Pelobacter seleniigenes DSM 18267: one gene and its partners. The protein of the gene in region 3 interacts with the protein of the main gene of each other region in a pairwise test. Links are inferred from orthologs where the notes say so. Each region holds a gene or a part of one and is shown on either strand. Other genes may lie near its edges.

Evidence for each region.
Region 1: the proteins of rlmB (region 3) and N909_RS0103690 interact in binary tests that used the Escherichia coli proteins (3 or more experiments, as listed by UniProt). The link is inferred for Pelobacter seleniigenes DSM 18267 from one-to-one orthologs.
Region 2: the proteins of rlmB (region 3) and tsaE interact in binary tests that used the Escherichia coli proteins (3 or more experiments, as listed by UniProt). The link is inferred for Pelobacter seleniigenes DSM 18267 from one-to-one orthologs.

What each region holds. Positions count from the first base shown.
Region 1 is NZ_JOMG01000002.1:230,763-233,748, forward strand. It holds N909_RS0103690 (bifunctional ADP-dependent NAD(P)H-hydrate dehydratase/NAD(P)H-hydrate epimerase), read right to left. Parts: upstream 2,278-2,986; coding sequence 724-2,277; downstream 1-723. Other genes in the region: tsaE (tRNA (adenosine(37)-N6)-threonylcarbamoyltransferase complex ATPase subunit type 1 TsaE), read right to left, coding at 1-267; N909_RS0103685 (CBS domain-containing protein), read right to left, coding at 272-721; N909_RS0103695 (holo-ACP synthase), read right to left, coding at 2,277-2,654; N909_RS0103700 (pyridoxine 5'-phosphate synthase), read right to left, coding at 2,659-2,986. UniProt on the Escherichia coli protein: Bifunctional enzyme that catalyzes the epimerization of the S- and R-forms of NAD(P)HX and the dehydration of the S-form of NAD(P)HX at the expense of ADP, which is converted to AMP.
Region 2 is NZ_JOMG01000002.1:223,287-232,150, forward strand. The notes cover bases 5,997-8,864. They hold tsaE (tRNA (adenosine(37)-N6)-threonylcarbamoyltransferase complex ATPase subunit type 1 TsaE), read right to left. Parts: upstream 7,744-8,864; coding sequence 7,249-7,743; downstream 5,997-7,248. Other genes in these bases: N909_RS0103675 (aspartate kinase), read right to left, coding at 5,997-7,106; N909_RS0103685 (CBS domain-containing protein), read right to left, coding at 7,748-8,197; N909_RS0103690 (bifunctional ADP-dependent NAD(P)H-hydrate dehydratase/NAD(P)H-hydrate epimerase), read right to left, coding at 8,200-8,864. Also shown: N909_RS0103650 (sodium/solute symporter), read left to right, coding at 1-1,286; N909_RS0103655 (hypothetical protein), read left to right, coding at 1,371-1,979; N909_RS0103660 (pyridoxal phosphate-dependent aminotransferase), read right to left, coding at 2,076-3,362; N909_RS26280 (hypothetical protein), read right to left, coding at 3,593-3,721; cimA (citramalate synthase), read right to left, coding at 4,155-5,723; more of N909_RS0103675, read right to left, coding at 5,874-5,996. UniProt on the Escherichia coli protein: Required for the formation of a threonylcarbamoyl group on adenosine at position 37 (t(6)A37) in tRNAs that read codons beginning with adenine.
Region 3 is NZ_JOMG01000002.1:93,018-104,291, reverse strand. What follows is about bases 4,538-7,466. They hold rlmB (23S rRNA (guanosine(2251)-2'-O)-methyltransferase RlmB), read left to right. Parts: upstream 4,538-5,594; coding sequence 5,595-6,338; downstream 6,339-7,466. Other genes in these bases: N909_RS0103095 (TetR/AcrR family transcriptional regulator), read left to right, coding at 6,431-7,015; pyrF (orotidine-5'-phosphate decarboxylase), read left to right, coding at 4,864-5,595; N909_RS23560 (DUF4388 domain-containing protein), read left to right, coding at 4,538-4,857. Also shown: ispG (flavodoxin-dependent (E)-4-hydroxy-3-methylbut-2-enyl-diphosphate synthase), read left to right, coding at 1-384; N909_RS0103120 (tRNA-queuosine alpha-mannosyltransferase domain-containing protein), read left to right, coding at 371-1,555; N909_RS0103115 (proline--tRNA ligase), read left to right, coding at 1,811-3,541; more of N909_RS23560, read left to right, coding at 3,631-4,537; tuf (elongation factor Tu), read left to right, coding at 7,868-9,061; rpmG (50S ribosomal protein L33), read left to right, coding at 9,126-9,275; preprotein translocase subunit SecE, read left to right, coding at 9,426-9,611; transcription termination/antitermination protein NusG, read left to right, coding at 9,631-10,164; rplK (50S ribosomal protein L11), read left to right, coding at 10,202-10,624; rplA (50S ribosomal protein L1), read left to right, coding at 10,650-11,274. UniProt on the Escherichia coli protein: Specifically methylates the ribose of guanosine 2251 in 23S rRNA.

The DNA of each region.
Region 1 (2,986 bases), 130 kb from region 3 along the record:
GTCCGGATCGGTCAACCGATAAAGGTCAAAATGATAAAGATCCAGCCTTGCCCGGTAGTGATTCATCAGGGTAAAGGTGGGGCTGGTGATCGGGATCCGCGCATCAACTCCCAGGCCTCGGGCAACCCCGCGGGCAAAGACCGATTTCCCGGTTCCCAGGTCGCCCTCCAGTAGAATCAGGGCCGGATCCTCCAACAGGCAGCCCAGCAGTCTCCCCAGTTCGCAGGTTGCCGCTTCATCGGAACTGGTAAACACCCAGGAGCTCACGCCTTCAATCCTCCATGGCCCGAATCAGGTCAAGCCGGGCCACGACGCCGACCATCTTGCCCTGCTCAACAACCGGCAACAGATGAACCTTGTGCTTACTCATCAGTCCTGCCAGATCGCGGACGCTGTCATTCGGGGAACAGGTCACCACATTCCGGCTGCACAGTTCCCCCACGGTGGTGGCGGTGACCCGGTCGACCTCTTCCTTGAACTTTTTCTCGCTGTCGAGATAAAAAACCCAATCGAACAGAGCCATGACCGTGGGAATATGCATCGGTCTCTGTTGCTCAACCAGGTCGGTTTCACTGATAACCCCGACCAGTTTGCCGTTTTCATCTAATACCGGCATATTGCTGTAACGGGTTTCGACAAATTTTTTAGCCAGTTCCTTGAGGCTGGTATCCGTTGTCACCGCAACGACGTCCGTTGTCATGATTTCTTTTGCTGTCAGCATGGTCAGGCTCCTTTCAGCAGTTCATGCCGTGCCACGGGCAAATGTGAGATCAGGTCGGTAGCAATCATCCCTGCCGTCCCGCTGGTCCCGGCGATCAGTTCCGCTGCCCGGCCGTGTAGCCAGGCCCCCAGAGAGGCTGCGGCAAAAGCATCCATGCCCTGGGCCAACAGACCGCCGATTAATCCGGTCAGGACATCGCCGCTGCCACCAGCGGCCAGTCCATCGTTGCCGGTGGCATTGATATCCACCCGGCCGTCCGCAGCCGCGATCACGGTCCGTGCACCTTTCAGCAACAGCACGACATTATATTGCGCGGCAAAGGTCGCCGCACATTCGAACCGATTCGCTTCTATCTCGGCCACACTCAACCCGCAAAGCCGGGCCATTTCACCGGGGTGAGGGGTCAGAACCAGGGGCGCACGGTCGGGTTGTTGCAGCAACTCCAGCTGTCCGGCCAGCAAGTTCAGCCCGTCGGCATCAAGCACCATTGGAACCCGGACATGCCCAATCAGCCAGCCCAGCAGACGGGCCAGCTCTGCACTCTGCCCCAAACCTGGACCTATGGCAACCGCCTGGCGTCCGTTCAACAGAGCTTGCAGTTGCGGGCGGGCGGCAAAACTCAGCAGACCGTCCTGATCAGCCAGAGGGCAGCTCATGGCTTCGGTCAATTTCACTTCAATAATATCATGAACCGCGGCCGGCGTGGCGACGGTGACCAGCCCGCAGCCGCTACGCGCGGCGCAGTTGCCGGCAAGGGCCGCGGCCCCGGTCTTCCCCGGTGATCCGGCAACCACCAGCAGGTGGCCGAAGCTGCCCTTATGCCCACCCGTTGCCCGCGCCGGGAGTAGCGCCCGGGCATCCGCCTCATCAAGCAGGCGAACCCGCGATGACAGCTGTGGCCGCAGTTGCCGCGGAATACCGATATCGACGACCTTGAGCTGACCGACACAGTCCGCTCCCGGCCGGCTGCCATGGCCGATCTTGGCGCAATCAAAGGTTACGGTCAGATCGGCGTCAACGGCGAGCCCCAAGATTTTGCCGCTGGAGCCGTCCACGCCGGAGGGGATATCGACGGCAAACACTGCGGCAGCAGAAGCGTTGATCAGACGGATGGCCTCTCTTTGCAGACCGCGTACCGCCGAATTGAGTCCGGTTCCGAACACCGCATCGACGATGATCGGCCAGTTTGTCCGGGCAAAGTATCCACTTAGCTGCTCGCTGTCGGTGATAAAATCGACCGGCAGAGCCAGGGCATTGAGAATATTAAGCATGATCTTGGCATCGCCGTTGATCTCCGCTTCACCGCCAAGGACCAGCGTCTCAACTTGCCAGCCACGGTCGGCGAGCACCCGGGCCATGACATAGCCATCGCCACCGTTGTTCCCTTTGCCGGCAATCACCAGCACCGGCCCCGGAAACAACCTGCCGAAAGTCTGCTCGAACTGATCGCAGCAGGCCCGGCCGGCATTTTCCATCAACACCGCTCCGGGGACCCCGAGTTCATTGATCGCATGCTGATCAACCGCCGCCATTTCCTTTGCAGTGCAGAGTCTCATCAGCCCTCCAGAACCACTGTAGCCACGGCGTAGTCACCGTCATGGGAATAACTTAAAAAGACTTTGGACGCACCCCGTTCCGCCATCATTTCCGCAGCACGTGCGGAAATGGCCAGGGTCGGGCAGCCAAGGGAATCATTGACGACACAGACCTGTTGCCAACTCAGGCCATCGCGAAGCCCTGTCCCCAACGCCTTAAGAAATGCTTCTTTGGCGGCAAAGCGTGCCGCCAGGTGGGAGGCCGGATCATGCTTGCCCAGCGCGTAATTGCGTTCTTCTGCGGAAAAAACCCGCTCCAGCAGTTTATTATCCGGTGTCAGGAACTTTCTGAACCGGTCGATACGAGCGAGATCAGTTCCAATCCCGACAATGGCCAAATCATCAACCTTTCAATAATTGCAGCATTTCCCGAACCGCACGCTCCATGCCGACCAGAGCCGCCCGCGCCACGATGCTGTGGCCGATGTTGAATTCTTCGATGCCACCCAAGGCGACAACCGGGCCGACATTACGATAGTCGAGACCATGACCGGCATTGACCCGCAGCCCCAGCTTGCGAGCTGCGCTGATCCCAATTTCGATGCGCTGCAGTTGCTGCAGTTGGTCCACTTCGCTTTGGGCCTCACAATAGGTTCCGGTATGAATTTCGATAAAATCCGCACCGACCCGGTGGCTGGCTTTGATCTGATCGATATCCGGCTCGATGAAC
Region 2 (8,864 bases), 130 kb from region 3 along the record:
GCATGCCCTATCACGACTTCAAAACCCTGCATGCCGATAGCAGCCTGAACATCAGCGAACCCGGCTACCAAATCGTTGACGGCCTCGATTCCGCATTCGGCAAAGCCGGCTTCATCAAGCTGGTCAAGGATGGCAATGACTCAATCTGGCACCTGCAGAAAACCGCGACCGGCTACACCCTGGACGAAACCCTCTATGTCACCAAACTGGCTGATGGGACCAAACTTTATAATGGCGCCAGCGCTGAAGAAGGGAAATTCTTCCCGGTTGGACATATCAAGGAACTGCGCGTTAATGGTCAGGACGTCGCCGCAACCGGAGCAGTCGGCCCACTGGCGTATCTGTCCGCGTTGAAGGATTCGACCATTGTGCTCTGGGGCAAGAAGTATGTTCAGGTCGGCGATACCCTGACCACCGTTTATTACCAGAAGCCTACCCCCGGCTCCCGCATTTTACGCCCAGGCCTGAAGTTCAAGGTCGACAATGCCACCGGCTTGCAGAAATTCAACTTCATGTCGCTGATGCTGGCCCTGTTCTGCGGCACCGCAGCCCTGCCGCACATCCTGATCCGCTATTACACCGTCCCCAGTCAGGCCGCGGCCCGTAAATCAACCATCGTCGCCATTGCCGCCATCGGCTTCTTCTATATCCTGACCCTGTTTTTGGGCATGGGTGCCATGACCAACGGGGTCATCAACATTACCGATAACAATATGTCGGCACCGCTGCTGGCGTTGTCCTTTGGGGTGGTTCTGTTTGCGGTGATCTCCTCGCTGGCCTTTGCCACCGTGCTGGGAACGGTCTCCGGTCTGATTGTCGCTGCCTCGGGAGCGATCGCCCACGATCTAATGGACAACTTCCTGGGCATGCAGATGACCGACCGCGGCAAGGTTCGGGCCGGTAAGATTTCCGCTATTGTGATCGGCTGCATCGCCATCTACCTGGGGATCGTTTTCGAAGGGATGAACGTTTCGTTCCTGGTCGGCTGGGCCTTTGCGGTGGCGGCCTCGGCCAACCTGCCGGCTATCCTGATGCTGCTGTTCTGGAGTAAGACAACTGCCAAAGGCGTGGCTGCTTCAATTCTGGTCGGACTGGTCAGCTCCCTGGGGCTGATCCTGGTCTCGCCGGATATGTGGGTCAGGTACGGGATGCTTCCGGCCGATGCCCCGGTCCAGTTCAACAGTCCGGCGCTGATTTCCATTCCGCTCTCTTTTATCGCCCTGGTCCTGGTTTCTTTAATGTCGCAGAAAGATGTCGCCCTTGAACAGTCGGGTGAAACCGCCTGAGCCACAGAAGCACTTGAATTCAGAGCAGCACTTTGCGATACTCTAGGCCGCCTTCGGGCGGCCTTTTTCACAGGAAACCACATCATGCATCGATTTCGCTTCACCATTGTCGCAGTATGCCTGCTGCTCGCTTGGCTGGCCTACGGCGAGCTGACCCTTGCCCTGCGCAACCCGGCCCCGCTGGAGATCACCCTGGACCAGTTACAACGCTCCGGTCCGCCCAGAGAATGGCTGACCATAACCGGCGGCAATCAGGATCTGACCCGGGCCATCAACATGTCCGGGACCATGGATATCGACTCCTTTCTGGTCCCCTTGACCACCACCAAGGGTGAAAAAGCTCCTGAGGTCTGGTTTGAGACTCGCGATCCGCAAGTGCTTGCCACCCTGAAAAAATATTATTTCCAATTCGATACAGAGCAGGAAAAACAGGCCTTTATCGCCGCCAACGCGGACCTCTTCTACGGTCCCAAAACCTTGACCGGGATGACGGTTTCCGGCCTGGTGGCGGGATCGAATCGCGACAAGCTGAGTAAGCTCCTGGAAGAAATGAACGTTCCGGTCAGTCCCAAGGTTATTTTCATCAGCGAAGGGAAAAAACCTATTGTGTGGCGGGGTTTGCTTTTCGCGATCATCGCGATCCTGGGGATTCTCAAGCTTTCCCACAGCATCAAAAAAGAACGCTCCGCCTGAACGGCCCCCGGTAAGCCACTGTAACGCGACCTGTCGAGAGCCCCTCAAGGTGGAGCGAACTGTTCATGGCGACGGCCAATTTGCCGCCCTGAGTGATTACTTCAGCCAGTCACAGAGTTTGTTGATGGCCGTAAGCACCTTTTCGCAGTAAATCTTCAAAAATTCTTCGTCCAGCGGCTGCTCTGCGGAATATTGTTCGGCAGCAGCCAGCGCCCTGGCCCCGTCGAAATCAACAAACGCTAGCCGGGCGGTCAATTCCTTTTTCGGACGGCCAAAACTGCTGCCCGGCAGAATCGCCACCCCGGTCTCCTGCAGCAAGCGGCGACAGAAGGTTTCTCCGTCAGCAATCCCCTTGGCTTCCAGCTGCTCCCGTAATGGCTCGAAATCGGGCAGCATGTAGAACGCACCATCGGGGCGGGCGACGGTCACGCCGGCCCGGGTCATGGTCGTCCAGATCCAGTCGCTCAAAGCCTTCAGCACCCGCCGGGAATTGTGCAGATAGCGCTCGATCTTATCTCCTCCTCGAAAGGCCCGGACCGCGGCATATTGGATCGGTGCGCTGGTCGCCGTGAAAGTCTCGCTGGCCACCACGGCCATGGCCTCCATCAGCCATTTCAGTTCAGCTGGAAAGGCGAAAGTCCCCAACCGCCAGCCACCGGCGCCGGCCCATTTGCTCAAGCCGCTGGCGATGATGGTCCCTTCCGGATAATAACGGGCTATCGACTGATGGCAGCCTTTGAAGTTCAACTCGCCATAAATCTCGTCGGAAAGCAGGATCACCTTGTATTTCCTGGCCACCTGGGCGAGAGCCTGCAACTGCTCGGGAGAATAGGAGCAACCGGTCGGGTTGTTCGGGTAGTTCAGAATGACCACGCGGGGCTTGCTCGGATCCGCTTGGCAGAGGTTTTCCAATTCCTCGGGGGTCAGCAACCAGTTGTTCTTTTCATCGGTCTCCAGCCAGTAGACATGGCGGCCGACAATATGCGCCTGCGGGGCGTAGGAAACCCAGCTCGGGGTGGGAATGACCAGATCACCATAGTAAACCAGTTGCAGAATAAACATCAGCTCCTTGGAACCGGGGCCGATCAGAACATTTTCCTGGGAAATGGGCAGATCCTGGGTGCGGCGATAATAATGGGCAACCGCATCACACAAAGCAGGCAGACCTCGCACCGGCAGATAATCCTTCTGGTGCGCATTATTCTGCAGCTCCTGCACCACCGGTCCCGGGACCGGAAAGGGGGATTGTCCCAAACCAAGCTTGTAGACCTGCTTGCCTGCAGCAATCAGTCGGTTGCTCTCCTCGTTGATTCCCAGGGTTGCCGAAACCGGCAAACCGCGCACATTCAAATTCAAATGGACTTCATAGGTTCCATTTTTCATGGAAAAACTCCCGTGTCAGTCATGGTTTCCGTCAATTGGTCCGGTGGCTTTAATAAAGCCGCCTGTCGAATGTCGACATTATTCATATTGCTTTTGAAAATTCAACCCTTTTATTCAGCCTCTGGTATAGTTATCCTTTCGGGCGTCTTGGGTGCTGAGTGCTTATTATAGAAAAAGGGCCGAAGACCTGGTCTTCGACCCTTTTGAATAGTTAAACAGTTCTGGGAAAATCAGCTGATCTCATGTGACTTATTGCGGGTCCTGTTGGCCAGAATAACCGGATCGATGACTTCACCGCAGGCACTGCACTTCCATGCATCAAAAGCACGGACGAAATCATAATATTTTTCTGAATACATTCTTCCTTTGCACTTTGGACATTTCATTTTGTACCCCCTTAAGGCTCTATGCTGGACATGACGTGCAAATACAACCTTTAGCAAGGGATATTACACAAGTTGTGCCAACCCGGCGAAGGAGCTCTGTTATTTTCTCATTAAAACGAAGATATTCTTTAATTTTCAATATGTTAAAAAGAGAATAAGAGAAAACAAGAGGCTATCGTACAGACTTGACAGAGGGTCAGCAGGAAGGAATTGCACCTAGATTGGTCATTTTTTCGCCAATAATTTGACGACAAAACAAAGAAGCCGAATCGCCCGGCATTTAAAAGTTGAGCGATTCAGTTATAAAAATAGCATAGGAGTGGGCTCCGGCGGCCTCCGTCAGTTATCTGACGAAAAAATATTGACCGTTATTTTTTTGACGACCTCCTCGGCCACCCCAACCTGCTTACAGACTGTCTTTATACAGCTTATAGGTCAAAGAGTCCGCCAACGCCTGATAGGAAGCATCGATGACGTTGCTGCTGACCCCAACCGTTCCCCAACGACCATCCTGATCTCCGGACTCAACCAGCACTCGGATCATCGCGTCGGTCCCCTGGCTGGCCGGCAGCACCCGAACCTTATAATCAAGCAGTTTGACGTCGCCGATCTGCGGATAAAAGTTGATCAATCCCTTGCGCAGGGCGTTATCAAGGGCATGGACCGGACCGTTGCCGTCGGCAGCGGTGTGTTCGATTTTCCCACCGACCTTGACCTTGATGGTCGCTTCGGAGACCGGGTCCCGATCGCTCTCGCGCAAGGTATCGATAACCCGAAAGCCAGTGACGGCAAAATAATGCTTGAGCTTGCCCATTTCTTTGAGCATCAAGAGTTCGAAAGAGGCCTCTGCCCCTTCAAACTGGAAGCCTTTATTTTCCAAATCCTTGATTTCTTCCAGAATTTCGAGGGTCACCGGATCCTGACTGTCTAGGGACAGGCCGCATTCCTCGGCTTTGGCCAAAATATTAGCGCGCCCGGAAAGGTCGGAGACCAGCACCCTGGTGCGGTTGCCGACCTGCTCCGGTCGAATATGTTCATAAGTCTGCGGATGACGCTGAATCGCGGACACATGAACCCCACCCTTGTGGGCAAAGGCTGAATTGCCAACATAGGGCTGATGTTTGTCCGGAGCAAGGTTGGCAAGTTCATAAATGTAGCGGGAAATTTTTCGCAGGTTTTTAAGCTTCTCGTCTGGCAAACATTGCAGCCCGGTCTTGAGCTGCAGAGCGGGAATGATGGAACAGAGGTTGGCGTTGCCACAGCGTTCCCCGAAGCCGTTCACCGTGCCCTGAACCTGGATAGCGCCGCAGTGGACAGCCATCAAAGAGTTGGCCACGGCACACTCGCTGTCGTTGTGGGCATGGATGCCCAGGGGAGTTGACACCGCCTTGCGCACAGCCTGCATAATGGCGGGGATTTCATGGGGCAGGGTCCCACCGTTGGTATCACAGAGCACAATACAGTCAACCCCGGCAGCAGCTGCGGCCTGCAGCGTTTTCAAGGCGTATTCAGGATTCTGCTTATAGCCGTCGAAGAAATGCTCCGCGTCGTAGATCACCTCGCTGACTCGCTCCTTGAGGTAGACCAGAGAATCATTAATCAATTCCAGGTTCTCCTCCAGGGAGATCCGCAAGGCCTCCTGGACATGAAAATCCCAGGTTTTGCCAAAGATGGTCACAACATCAGGAGTTGCGGCGACCAGCATCTGAATGTTGTTATCCTCGGCCGGGGTGATCCGCGCCCGTCGGGTGGAACCGAATGCGGCTATTTTACTATGCTCCAGGGTTTCGTTCTGCATGGCCCGGAAGAAGCTGATGTCCTTGGGGTTGGAGCCGGGCCAGCCGCCTTCGATATAATCGATGCCCAGTTCGTCAAGCTTCTTGGCGATGCGCACCTTATCTTCAACCTGAAAAGAGATATCTTCCGCCTGCGTTCCGTCACGCAAGGTGGTGTCGTACAGATAGATTTTTCCCATGCTATGGCATTCCTTGTCTGCCTTGCAATCTCCTGTCCGACGGAGATATTAGGAGCGGACCGGCGGAGGCAAGGATCGGCATTCGAATTTCAGCGGGGCAGTGTGCCTGAGGTGCTGGCTCTCCCCTCCTAGAGCCAGGTTGCCCATCATTCAGTTTTCTTCGATTTCCTTATGATCAAGACCGAAGGCTTCATGCAGAACCCGCACGGCCAACTCGGTATACTTCGCGTTAATGATGCAGGAAACCTTGATCTCACTGGTCGAAATCATTTCGATATTGATGCCTTCACGGGACAAGGTTTCAAACATGGTGCTGGCGACACCCGAATGGGAGCGCATGCCGACCCCGATGATGGAGACCTTGGCAATATTGTTGTTATGGCTGACCCCGCGGGCACCGATATTTGCGGCAATTTCCTCAATGATCTGAACCGCTTTTTTGGCATCCCCCTTGGGAACGGTAAAGGTCATGTCGGTCGCCCCTTCATGGGACACGTTCTGGATGATCATATCGACAGTGATATTGTTGTTGCTCAACGGGGTAAATATCTGGGCGGCAATTCCGGGATGATCGGGAACCCCGAAAATGCTGATTTTTGCTTCATCCTTGTTATAAGCGATACCTGAAACCAGTACGGTCTCCATCTCATGATCCTCCTTCATTACGAGCGTTCCCGGGCTGTCATCGAAACTTGAACGCACATGAACAACGACGTTGTATTTTTTGGCAAATTCGACACTGCGGATCTGCAGGATTTTGGCTCCCAGGGAAGCCATCTCGAGCATCTCCTCGTAAGAGATCTTTTCAATTTTCCGGGCGCTGGGCACCATGCGCGGATCGGTGGTGTAAACCCCGTCGACATCCGTGTAAATTTCACAGACATCCGCTTTCAGCGCGGCAGCGACCGCCACGGCCGAGGTATCCGAACCGCCCCGGCCGAGGGTGGTGATATTCCCTTCGCCGTCGGTCCCTTGAAATCCGGCGACGACAATAATTGTCCCGCTTTTCAGGTCTTCGCGGATTTTCTTGTCATCGATGCTTTTGATTCTCGCCTTGGCGTGAGCTTTGTCAGTGACCATGGGAATTTGATAGCCAAGATAGCTTTTGGCATTGTAGCCCATGGATTGCAGGCACATGGACAGTAATGCAATGGTCACCTGCTCCCCGGTTGACACCAGGACATCATATTCACGCTCGTTGGGAAATTCGCTGATTTCCTCGGCCAAAGCAACCAGACGGTTGGTCTCACCAGCCATGGCGGAAACGATCACCACGACATCGTTTCCATCATCGAAAGTTTTGGCAACCCGGCGGGCAACATTGCGGATCCGCTCCACGGTTCCCACCGATGTTCCACCATATTTCTGAACTACCAGAGCCATAACAGTTTTCATCCTCCTCACAGGAAAAGCCGACGGTCGACCGCAGTCCCCATCGGTATTTATAAAGGTTTGATTTTCCAGATTTTTTAACTTAATAGCAAGAAAAATCCGGAGACCCGAAAAGGAGTCGCCGCATTATTCGCTACTTTTGCTCGACCGCGGTCTCTACCACAAAGGCTCTCAGGCGCTCAAGCAGGGTCCGATGGTCCTCATCCTGAGCGGACAATTCAATCAGCCGCCGCTCATTGTCGAGACGTTGCAAGCGGACCCAAAGCCCACCCTGCAGGGTATCGCCGGTTTTTTCAGGCCATTCCACCAGCGCGACCCCGGAACCATAGGCATAATCATCAAAACCGATCTCAATTAATTCGTCCGGATCGGTCAACCGATAAAGGTCAAAATGATAAAGATCCAGCCTTGCCCGGTAGTGATTCATCAGGGTAAAGGTGGGGCTGGTGATCGGGATCCGCGCATCAACTCCCAGGCCTCGGGCAACCCCGCGGGCAAAGACCGATTTCCCGGTTCCCAGGTCGCCCTCCAGTAGAATCAGGGCCGGATCCTCCAACAGGCAGCCCAGCAGTCTCCCCAGTTCGCAGGTTGCCGCTTCATCGGAACTGGTAAACACCCAGGAGCTCACGCCTTCAATCCTCCATGGCCCGAATCAGGTCAAGCCGGGCCACGACGCCGACCATCTTGCCCTGCTCAACAACCGGCAACAGATGAACCTTGTGCTTACTCATCAGTCCTGCCAGATCGCGGACGCTGTCATTCGGGGAACAGGTCACCACATTCCGGCTGCACAGTTCCCCCACGGTGGTGGCGGTGACCCGGTCGACCTCTTCCTTGAACTTTTTCTCGCTGTCGAGATAAAAAACCCAATCGAACAGAGCCATGACCGTGGGAATATGCATCGGTCTCTGTTGCTCAACCAGGTCGGTTTCACTGATAACCCCGACCAGTTTGCCGTTTTCATCTAATACCGGCATATTGCTGTAACGGGTTTCGACAAATTTTTTAGCCAGTTCCTTGAGGCTGGTATCCGTTGTCACCGCAACGACGTCCGTTGTCATGATTTCTTTTGCTGTCAGCATGGTCAGGCTCCTTTCAGCAGTTCATGCCGTGCCACGGGCAAATGTGAGATCAGGTCGGTAGCAATCATCCCTGCCGTCCCGCTGGTCCCGGCGATCAGTTCCGCTGCCCGGCCGTGTAGCCAGGCCCCCAGAGAGGCTGCGGCAAAAGCATCCATGCCCTGGGCCAACAGACCGCCGATTAATCCGGTCAGGACATCGCCGCTGCCACCAGCGGCCAGTCCATCGTTGCCGGTGGCATTGATATCCACCCGGCCGTCCGCAGCCGCGATCACGGTCCGTGCACCTTTCAGCAACAGCACGACATTATATTGCGCGGCAAAGGTCGCCGCACATTCGAACCGATTCGCTTCTATCTCGGCCACACTCAACCCGCAAAGCCGGGCCATTTCACCGGGGTGAGGGGTCAGAACCAGGGGCGCACGGTCGGGTTGTTGCAGCAACTCCAGCTGTCCGGCCAGCAAGTTCAGCCCGTCGGCATCAAGCACCATTGGAACCCGGACATGCCCAATCAGCCAGCCCAGCAGACGGGCCAGCTCTGCACTCTGCCCCAAACCTGGACCTATGGCAACCGCCTGGCGTCCGTTCAACAGAGCTTGCAGTTGCGGGCGGGCGGCAAAACTCAGCAGACCGTCCTGATCAGCCAGAGGGCAGCTCATGGCTTCGGTCA
Region 3 (11,274 bases):
CTGCGGGTCTCCCTGACCGGCGATCCCGTGGAAGAGGTGAAGGTCGGCTGGGAAATTTTGAAATGCCTGCGGTTGCGCGAACGCGGGCCGATGTTTATCAGTTGCCCGACCTGCGGCCGTTGCCAGATCGATCTGATTGCCACGGCCGAGGAGGTCGAGCAACGCCTGCAGAACCTGCCCCTGCCGCTGACCATTGCGGTCATGGGCTGTGTCGTCAATGGTCCCGGGGAGGCGCGCGAAGCGGACTTGGGCATCGCCGGCGGACAAGGCCAGGGGATCCTTTTCAAACAGGGCGAGGTTGTGCGCAAAGTTCCGCAGGCGGAGCTCGCCGACGCCTTAGTCGAAGAAGCCTGGCGCCTGGTTGAGGAACGTGGCAAAAGCTGACTTGCGGATGAAGATCGCTCTGCTCGAGCCCTTTCTGACCGGTTCTCACGCCGCCTGGGCCGAAGAGTATGCCCGCCACAGCCGGCATGAGGTGAGGATTTTCGGCTTGGCCGGGCGCAACTGGAAATGGCGGATGCATGGCGGCGCCGTGACCCTGGCCGGGGATTTCCTGGCCCAGGGCTGGCCGGCGGATCTGTTGCTGGCCAGCGACATGCTCGATCTGACCACCTTTCTGGCGCTGACCCGGGCGGTCACGGCAACAACTCCGGCGGCCATGTACTGTCACGAAAACCAGCTCACTTACCCCTGGTCGCCAGCGGATGCCGACCCGGCGTTACAGCGGGATATGCATTACGGCTTTATCAACTATGCTTCAGCGTTGGCCGCCGATGCCGTGCTCTTCAATTCCGCTTATCACCGGCGCGCCTTTCTGGCAGCGCTGCCCGGTTTTCTGGGGAAATTCCCCACCCCCAACGGGCTGGAGACCCTGCCGGCGATCGGCGCCAAAAGTTCCACCCTGGCGCTGGGGCTCGACCTGCGGCGCCTGGATCGTTGGCATCCGGAGCGGGCGGCAACGGAGTGCGCAGCGGAGCGGCCGCCGCTGATACTCTGGAATCACCGCTGGGAGTATGACAAGAACCCGGAGGAGTTTTTCCAGGCACTGCTGACGCTGCAGGAACGGGGGATCGCTTTCGAATTGGCCGTGCTGGGAGAGTCTTATCGTGAGGTGCCGGCGGTCTTTGCGCTGGCCAGAGACCGGCTCGCGGAACAGATTGTTCACTGGGGTTATGTCGAGAGCCAGGCGGACTATGCCGGCTGGTTGTGGCGGGCGGATATCCTGCCGGTCACGTCGATCCACGATTTTTTCGGGATCAGTGTGGTTGAGGCGATGTATTGCGGCTGTCTGCCCCTGTTGCCGGAACGCCTGGCCTATCCCGAGCACCTGGATGCCCGTCTCGGCCGGTGCTGTCTGTATCGCGATTTTGCCGACCTGGTCGAACGCCTGAGCGCAGCCTGCCAGAACCCTCGGCCAGTGACTGGCGTTGATTTACAGAATCAGGTCAGGCACTATGACTGGCAATATCGGAGCGCAGAGTATGATGACTTTTTCGTCCAACTGATTCTTAAGGGCAGGGAAGAACCGGCGGTTTCGGGATCCCGGCGCTGTTAGCACCTTGCTTTTCTTAAAAAATCGGGTTAGTTTTCGCTACTCCTGCCAGATCTTTCCGGATCAGGGTGCCGATCCTATCAGATTGTTGAAAAAGAGCGTCCCTGTCCTCGGCAGGCTGGCTTTCAATGGTCTGCTATATTAAATAATAGACTCACGATCGGCGGGTTTCGCAGTTGGCCGCCAGGCAATTTATGAGCACGGCAACCTGCCGTCTTTGAACGATAACCAGATTAATAATCAGGAACAGGATTCCCCATGCGTTATTCCCAATACCTTTTGCCGACCCTCAAGGAAACTCCGGCTGATGCGGAAGTCATCAGTCACCAATTGATGATGCGAACCGGTATGATCCGCAAAGCCGCAGCCGGGGTTTACAGCTATCTGCCTTTCGGCCTGCGCTCCATCCGCAAGATGGAGCAGATTATCCGCGAGGAGATGAACCGGGCCGGTGCCATCGAATGCCTGATGCCGATGGCCAATCCAGCGGAGCTGTGGCAGGAATCGGGGCGCTGGGAGAAGTACGGCAAGGAACTGCTGCGCTTCAAGGATCGCAAAAATGCCGATTTCTGCATGGGTCCGACTCATGAGGAAGTGGTTACGGACATCATTCGTAACACGGTCAGCTCTTATCGGCAGCTGCCCTTGAACCTGTATCAGATCCAGACCAAGTTCCGCGATGAAATCCGCCCCCGCTTCGGGTTGATGAGAGGGCGGGAATTTATTATGAAGGACGCCTATTCCTTCGATCTGGAGGATGCCGGGGCGGATCAGTCTTACCAGAAGATGTATCAGGCTTACCGGAATATTTTCAATCGCTGCGGGTTGAAGTTCCGGGCCGTGGAAGCGGACAGCGGAGCCATTGGCGGTAACTTCTCCCATGAATTCATGGTTCTGGCTGAATCGGGCGAGGACGCCATTGTCTCCTGCAGTCATTGTGAATACGCCGCCAATGTCGAAAAAGCCGAACTGGTTTACCGCCAGCAGACGCCGGCTAGAGCCACGGCCGAGCTGCAGCGGATCGACACTCCCGGCCAGCGTACCATTGAGGATGTCGCCGATTTCCTCGACCTCGCGCCCAGCCAGGTGGTCAAGACCCTGATTGTTCAGACCTCGGCAGATGAGGTGGTTGCCGTGCTGTTGCGCGGGGATCGGGAGTTGAACAGCATCAAATTGGCCAATGTCCTCGGCGTCGACTGGGCGCTGCTGGCTGAAGACGAAGTGGTCAGGACCGCTACGGGCGCGCCGGTCGGTTTTGCCGGCCCGGTCGGCCTGCAGTTGAGAGTCATTGCCGATGCGGAGATCGAGGGCATGGCCGATTTCGTTGTCGGGGGCAACGCTGAGGATGTCCACTATCTCGGGGCCAATCATGGTCGGGATTTCCCAGTCAGCTGTTTTGCCGATATCCGTCAAGCGGTGGCCGGCGATCCCTGCCCCCGTTGCGAAGCCGGGGCTTTTGAGAGCTGGCGTGGTATCGAAGTGGGGCATGTCTTTAAGCTCGGCATTAAATATTCGGAAGCTATGAACGCCACCGTGCTTGACGCTCATGGCAAGGCTCAACTGCTGGTCATGGGCTGCTATGGCATCGGTGTCGGCCGGACCGTGGCGGCGGCCATCGAACAGAATCACGATGAAAACGGGATGATGCTGCCGATGCCGCTGGCGCCGTTCCAGGTGCTGGTGACCATGCTCAACCCCAAAGACGCCGAGGTTTGTGAGGCCGCCGAAAAAATTTATGCTGAGTTGCAGGAGCTGGGGGTCGAAGTCCTTCTTGATGATCGTGACGAGCGGCCGGGGATCAAGTTCAAAGATGCGGACCTGATCGGAATCCCGCTGCGGATCACCGTCGGTGCCCGCCACCTCAAGGAAGGCAACGTCGAACTCAAGCGCCGTGCCGGCGGTGAGCAGGATATCGTGCCTCTGGCCGACATCACCAGCCGGGTTCACCAACTGGTCGTTGAGGCACTTAAGGTCACCACCAAATCGTGATCATGAGATAAGCCGCAAGGCTGAATTTATCCCCGGAGAACGCCAGGTCTTCTCCGGGCTCTGAAGTACCCCTGAACTGGTTATTCTAAATGGAAAAGTTGAAAATTGATAAAACGGGAATCGTGAAGCTGCCGGGCCGTCTGGTTCAGGCGCTGGGGACGGAACCGCTGTGTCCGGTCTCTGGATCTTCGGAGCATGTTTTTCTTGCTCGCCCGGAGGCTAAGAACCCGGTCCTTTTTGCCGGTATTCTGGAAGCGGGAGCCGTCGCTGATTTGCTCTCTTTCTTCAATATGTTTCGCAAGACTGGGCTGTTGAACATTGAACTTGAAGGCGGCCAGAAGTCCCTCTATTTCCAGCAGGGGGAAATTGTTTTTGCGACCAGTACCTTTACCAGTGAGGATATCGGCGAAGTCCTGTTTTCGCTGGGCAAAATTGAGCGCGACACCCTGAACCTGGTGCGCTCCCAGGTCACGGAGCATCAGACCCTGGGCAAGCTGCTGGTCGAACAGGCGGCGGTTTCGCCCAAGGACCTCTGGCTGGCCGCCCGCAGCCAGGTCGAGAACATCGTTTATGCCTTGTTTGCAGCAGGTTGTGGCGGTTTCTCCTTCCAGGTACGGGCGATTGACCAGGAACAGATTTTGCGCCTGTCCATGAGTACCCAGAACCTGATCATGGAAGGGTTGCGCAGACAGGATGAAAAGGCCCTGTTCATGCGCAAGATTGTTTCTCTGGACAGTTTTCCCAAAGAGACCGGTCGGGAAGGGGTCGACCTGAGCCAGGGCGAGGCGCGCTTGTTGAGCGCGGCGCAGGCGGGGCAGCTGTCGGCCAAGGAGCTCTTCCGTCGGGTCGGTTTGCATGAGTTCGACGGGCTGCGTATTCTCTATGGCCTGATCGAGAAAAAGCTGTTGCGGATGGAAGACACCCCGGCAGTGGAAGTCGCTGGCGAACTCGGGGAAATTCTGGCGATCTATAATAAATTGTTTCAATCCCTTTTCAGCAGTGTCGACAGCAACGGATCCGGTTTTCTCGCAGAGATGAAAGAGTCTTTGCGCGAACTGCCACAGCCCTACTCCTTTGTCCTTCGGGATGTCGAGCTGTTGGCGGATGGGACCCTGGACGGACAGCGGATCGTCGGCAATCTGGTCGGGCTGGAAGAAGGGGACAGAGAAAAATTGCTGGCTGACTCACTCTGTGAAGTCGCCTATATGGAAACTATGCTGCTGCGCCGTGAACTGGCTGCAGATCAAGCCCGGCCGCTGATTTCAAAGGTTCAGGAAGTCACCGGCAAGGTGCGTCATCTGGTAGGGAGACACTGATTCATAATGACTGCTCGAGAAAAGCTCATATTTGCTCTTGATGTTGATGACTTCGAAACCGCTTGCCAATGGGTGGACCAACTGCACCGGGATGTCGGGTTGTTCAAAGTCGGCAAACAATTATTTACCCGCTGCGGGCCGGAGGTGGTCAGGATGATCAACACCCGGGGCTGTAAGGTGTTTCTTGACCTCAAATATCACGATATCCCGAACACCGTCGCCAAAGCCTCGGTGGAAGCCTGTCGGCTCGGAGTCGGCATGTTCAATGTGCACGCCCTCGGCGGTTCGGAGATGATGCGGCAAGCCGTTGCCGAGGTTAACGAGTACTGCCGGGCGGCAGGGGTTGTCCGGCCGATCATGTTGGCGGTGACGATCCTTACCTCATCTACTGAAGCAACTCTTCGCGAAATCGGGATTACCGACCCGGTTGAGGTGATGGTGCCACGCTTGGCCAAGCTGGCAAAGGAGGCGGGTTTTGACGGGGTTGTCGCCTCGCCGCGGGAAATTGAGCTGATCCGTGCCGCATGTGGTGCTGATTTCGCCATTGTAACTCCCGGGGTGCGGCCAGCAACTGCGGCCCTGGACGATCAAAAACGAGTCATGACCCCGGGCGCTGCCATTCAGGCCGGGGCGACGGCACTGGTGATCGGTCGACCGATTTCCGCTGCTGCGGACCCGCAAGCAGCCGCTGCAGCGATCCTCGCCGAAATCGAGGCGGCCCTGCCGGCTGAGTGTTGATGAGTGACCTGATCTACGGAATCAATCCGGTCCGCGAGGCCCTGCATGGCGGTAGTCGTTCCCCCCTCGAACTTATGGTCGTGCGCGAGAGTCGTAATGCCCGTCTTGAAGAGCTGATCACCCTGGCCCGCAGTTGCACTTTAAAGGTCACTTTCAGCGAGCGCCGACAACTCGACCAGTTGGCCGGGCATGCTCACCATCAGGGGGTTTTGCTGCGGGTGACCGCGTTTGCTTACCGGGATTTCGATGACCTGTTGAGCGCTTGGCGGGCCAGTGGACAACGGGCCTTCTTTCTGCTTCTCGACGGGATTACCGATCCACATAATTTTGGCGCCATTCTGCGTAGTGCCGAAATTGCCGGGTGCAGCGGGGTTGTCGTGGCCAAAGATCGGTCCTGTCCGGTGACCCCGGTGGTTGAGAAGACCGCAGCCGGAGCTCTGGCCCACTTGCCTCTCTGTCAGGTCACCAATTTGGCCCGGACTGTAGAGGAACTGAAAAAACATGCTATCTGGTGTTATGGATTGGCCGGCGAGGACACCGCGGAAGAAATCTATAAGACCGATCTGCGCGGCCATATTGCCATTGTGGTTGGCAGCGAGGGGAGTGGCTTGCGGCCGAATATCCGTAACCACTGCGACGGGTTGCTGGCCATTCCCATGAAGGGGTCGCTCTCCTCCCTGAATGCGTCGGTCGCAGCCGGGATCGCTTTGTTCGAGGTCGTCCGGCAGAACGATCATGCCTGAGGGCAGACGAGGGCGGAGCAGGCAAGGCAGTTGACAACTCGGCGCAGTTTGCTTAAAAAGAATGAACGAACATTCTTTCTCGGGAGGGCCAGGTGAAAAAACGGACAATAAATCCGGATGAGAAAATTGACAAGGTTATCGAAACTGCGCGGCGGCTATTTGTTGAAAAGGGCTACTGTGGGGTGTCGATTCCGACCATAGTCAAGGAGTCCGGGGTCAGCACTGGTGCTATCTACAGTTATTTTGCCGACAAAGAGGCTTTGGCCCGAGAGATTCATCGGCGGACGGTAGCGGAGTTCAGCGAGATGTTTCGAGATCGTCTGGAAGGTCGGACGTCCATCTATGAGGTTTTGAAAACTTTTACCAAGCTGATCTGCGAGTTAACGGAACAGCGACCGAATATGATGAAGTACATGCTGTTCATGCAGCATGGCGGAATTGTCTATAACCTCCCCCCTGTGTGTTCGACGGAGCCGTTTCGGCTTTTGCAGGAGCATCTTAAGCAGGCCATCGCGGCTGGAGAAATCCGGGTTAAGGATTTTATGATTGCCGGATTGTCCTATACCGGGGTGACGTTGCGCGCTGCGGAGTTGCGATTTGAAGGAGTCTTGCCGCAGCCGTTGCCGGAAATTTGCGATATTCTTGTGGAGATCGGCTGGCGGGCAATTTGTGTCTGAATATAAGGGGGTTGGCTACGCCTGTCGGAATTGCTGTTCTCCGGCTTTCAAAAGAAAAGATCAGTTCTGCTCAAAGAGGGCCTTTTCTGTGTTGACACTGCTATGCCGATGCTTTATAACACGGCGCTGTTGTTCGAAAAAAACAAACGGGAAAAACACAGTATTTTTTTTCCTTGCTTTTGCCGAATGGCTAGGTTATAAAGCCCGTCTTGTGCTGGCGTAGCTCAATAGGCAGAGCAACTGACTTGTAATCAGTAGGTTGGGGGTTCAATTCCTCTCGCCAGCTCCAGTTGCTTGAACGGGTTTGCCCGATACAATAGAATAGAAGCAAGTTCCCCTGGAGGGGTTCCCGAGCGGCCAAAGGGAGCAGACTGTAAATCTGCCGTCAGAGACTTCGGAGGTTCGAATCCTCCCCCCTCCACCATTAAAAGCTTGCCGGACAAAGCCCGGCTGCTGGATTTCAGGAGGCGGACGCCGTAAGTACTGGACCAGGGGCTGGTGGTTGAGTCTTAGACCACACAATTGAATAAGCGGTAGAGTTTGGGCGGGAGTAGCTCAGTTGGCTAGAGCATCAGCCTTCCAAGCTGAGGGTCGCGGGTTCGAGTCCCGTTTCCCGCTCCATTTACCTCTCCGTCAGAAAAGAATGTATGCCCACATAGCTCAGTCGGTAGAGCGCATCCTTGGTAAGGATGAGGTCACCAGTTCAAATCTGGTTGTGGGCTCCATTTTCTTTCTGCGGATTTTTGTGTTTCGTTTTTTTTGTGGGTTCTTTTACAGGTTTTGTAAACAACAATTTGTCGCTAAGCGAAAAAGTACTAAGTAGACGTAAAGACAACAGAGGGAGGTTCTACGATGTCCAAGGAAAAATTTGAGAGGACAAAGCCGCACGTCAACATCGGGACCATCGGTCACGTTGACCACGGCAAGACCACGCTGACCGCAGCGATTACCACCGTGCTCGCAGAAAAGATGGGCCGCGGTGAAGTCAAGGCTTTCGATCAGATCGACAATGCACCGGAAGAGCGTGAGCGTGGTATCACCATTGCAACCGCCCACGTCGAATATGAGACCGAAAAGCGTCACTATGCACACGTTGACTGCCCGGGTCACGCCGACTATGTCAAGAACATGATCACCGGAGCTGCCCAGATGGACGGCGCTATTCTGGTGGTCTCGGCTGCTGACGGCCCGATGCCGCAGACCCGTGAGCACATCCTGCTCGCTCGTCAGGTTGGTGTTCCGGCCATGGTCGTGTTCCTGAACAAGGCCGACATGGTTGACGACGAAGAACTGCTTGAGCTGGTCGACATGGAAATCCGTGAGCTGCTGTCGAGCTATGATTTCCCAGGTGACGATATTCCGATCATTGCCGGGTCCGCTCTGGCCGCTCTGGAAGGTCGCGATGACGAGATCGGCAAGAACAAAGTTCTCGAACTGATGGACGCTGTTGACAGCTACATCCCCGAGCCGGAGCGTGCTGTTGACAAGCCGTTCCTGATGCCTGTTGAAGACGTCTTCTCCATCTCCGGTCGTGGTACTGTTGCCACCGGTCGGGTTGAGAGCGGCGTGGTCAAAGTTCAGGAAGAAGTCGAAATCGTCGGCATGAAAGCTACGACCAAAACGGTCGTGACCGGTGTCGAAATGTTCCGCAAGCTGCTGGATCAGGGTCAGGCCGGCGACAACGTCGGTATTCTGCTGCGTGGTGTCAAGCGTGAAGACATCGAGCGTGGTCAGGTTCTGGCTAAGCCGGGCAGCATCACCCCGCATACCAAGTTCAAAGCCGAGGCTTATATTCTGACCAAGGAAGAGGGTGGTCGTCATACCCCGTTCTTCAAAGGGTATCGTCCGCAGTTCTACTTCCGGACCACGGATGTGACCGGGATTGTCGAGCTTCCGGAAGGCACCGAAATGGTTATGCCTGGTGATAATATTGCAATGACGGTTGATCTGATCACCCCGATTGCAATGGACAAGGAACTGCGCTTTGCAATCCGCGAAGGCGGCCGTACTGTCGGCGCCGGCGTGGTCAGTGAAGTTATTGCGTAATCAGGTCTCTTAGTGAAAAGCTCCCTCCCGGTGCAAGCCGGGAGGGCTTTATGAGGTAAGCGTCATGCGTGACATTGTCACTCTTGCCTGCACCGAGTGCAAGCAGCGGAACTACACGACTACAAAGAATAAGAAAAATACTCCGGACAAGTTGGAGTTCAGTAAATATTGTCGCTTCTGTAAAAAACACACGCCGCACAAGGAAACCAAGTAACGACGTGTCTGGAAGTGGCCAAGGTTAACCATGTAGGCCAGTAGCTCTAACGGCTAGAGCACCGGACTCCAAATCCGGGTGTTGGGGGTTCGAATCCCTCCTGGCCTGCCAATCTTTGCGAATAACACCATTTATGGGGCCGATAGATCGATGATTGGAAAAGTTAACGAGTTTTTAGCCAACGTCAAAGCAGAGCTCAAGAAGGTCACTTGGCCGACGAAAAAAGATACCTACGCATCGACGACTGTCGTTATCGTACTGGTTTTGCTCTGTGCGGTCTTTCTCGGAGGTGTTGATATAGTTCTTTCGCGCCTGATCCGTCTGATCCTCGGCTGAGGAGGAAGAGTCTGTTGTTATGGCGATGAAATGGTACGGTGTTCATACCTATTCCGGGTATGAAAATAAAGTCAAGCTCAATCTCGAAGAGCGGATTCGCTCCATGGAGGTTGAGGACTTGTTTGAGGAAATTTTGATTCCCTCAGAAACCGTCGTCGAGATGCGTAAGGGGGAGCGCAAAACCTCCACCCGAAAATTTTTTCCGGGATATATCCTGGTCAAGATGGAGCTTAACGATGAGACCTGGCATGTCGTCACGGGCACTGCCAAGGTAACAGGTTTCGTTGGCGGCGGACAGAATCCGCCGGCTATTCCGGCGGAGGAAGTCGATAAGATTACCAACCGGATGGAAGAAGGGGTCGAGAAGCCCAAGCCCAAGGTTGAGTTTGAGGTTGGTGAAACGGTCAGGGTCGTTGATGGTCCTTTTCTCAATTTTACTGGTGTGGTTGAGGATGTTCGTCCAGATCGGGGCACGCTCAAGGTTATGGTCAGTATATTCGGTCGGGTGACACCGGTTGAATTGGAATTTATACAGGTCGAAAAAACCAGCTAGGCTGGAATGAACGTTTCGTTCGCTTAAGGAGTCAGTAATGGCCAAGAAAGTTACCGGACAGATTAAATTGCAGATCCCTGCCGGCCAGGCGAATCCATCGCCGCCGGTCGGCCCCGCGCTCGGTCAGCACGGGGTCAATATTATGGAATTCTGCAAGGCTTTTAATGCAAAAACCCAGGAGCAGGCAGGACTGATAATTCCCGTTGTGATCACTGTTTATGCTGATCGTTCCTTTTCTTTTATCACGAAAACTCCGCCAGCAGCGGTTCTGTTGTTGCGTGCAGCCAACCTGAAAAAGGGTTCCGGGGTTCCGAATAAAGACAAGGTCGGCAAGGTGACGGCAGACCAGGTGCTTGAGATTGCGCGTTTGAAAATGCCGGATCTCAATGCTTTCTCTGAGGAAGCAGCCGTGCGGATTATCGAGGGTACCGCCCGCAGCATGGGAATTGAAGTCGCCTGATTCGGCGTAAAAGTGGAGATAAAAGATGGCAACAGGTAAAAACATCAAAAACGCAAAAGCGGTGGTCGATCGTTCCCGTCTGTATGGGCTTGACGAGGCTCTCGAACTGCTTAAGAAAAGCGCCTTTGCGAAATTCGATGAAACGGTAGACGTGAGTGTCCGCCTTGGCGTCGACCCGCGTAAAGCAGACCAAATGGTCCGTGGTGCTGTTGTGCTCCCCAATGGATTGGGTAAATCAGTCCGTGTCCTGGTTTTTGCCAAAGGCGAAAAAGCTCAGGAAGCAGAAGCTGCCGGTGCTGATTTTGTCGGTGCTGAAGATCTTGCGGAAAAAATTCAGGGCGGCTGGTTTGATTTCGATACCGCAATCGCTTCACCGGATATGATGGGTGTTGTCGGTAAGATCGGTCGGGTCCTTGGGCCGCGTGGCTTGATGCCTAACCCGAAAGTTGGCACCGTGACCATGGATATTGCCCGTGCTGTCCAGGAAGCCAAATCCGGTAAAATCGAATACCGGGTAGAAAAAGCCGGGATCATTCATGCCCCGGTTGGGAAGGTTTCCTTTGAGGCAGATAAGCTGAAAGAAAATATTATCTCTTTGCTGGATGTGTTGGTCAAGGCCAAACCCTCCACCGCCAAAGGGACGTACCTGA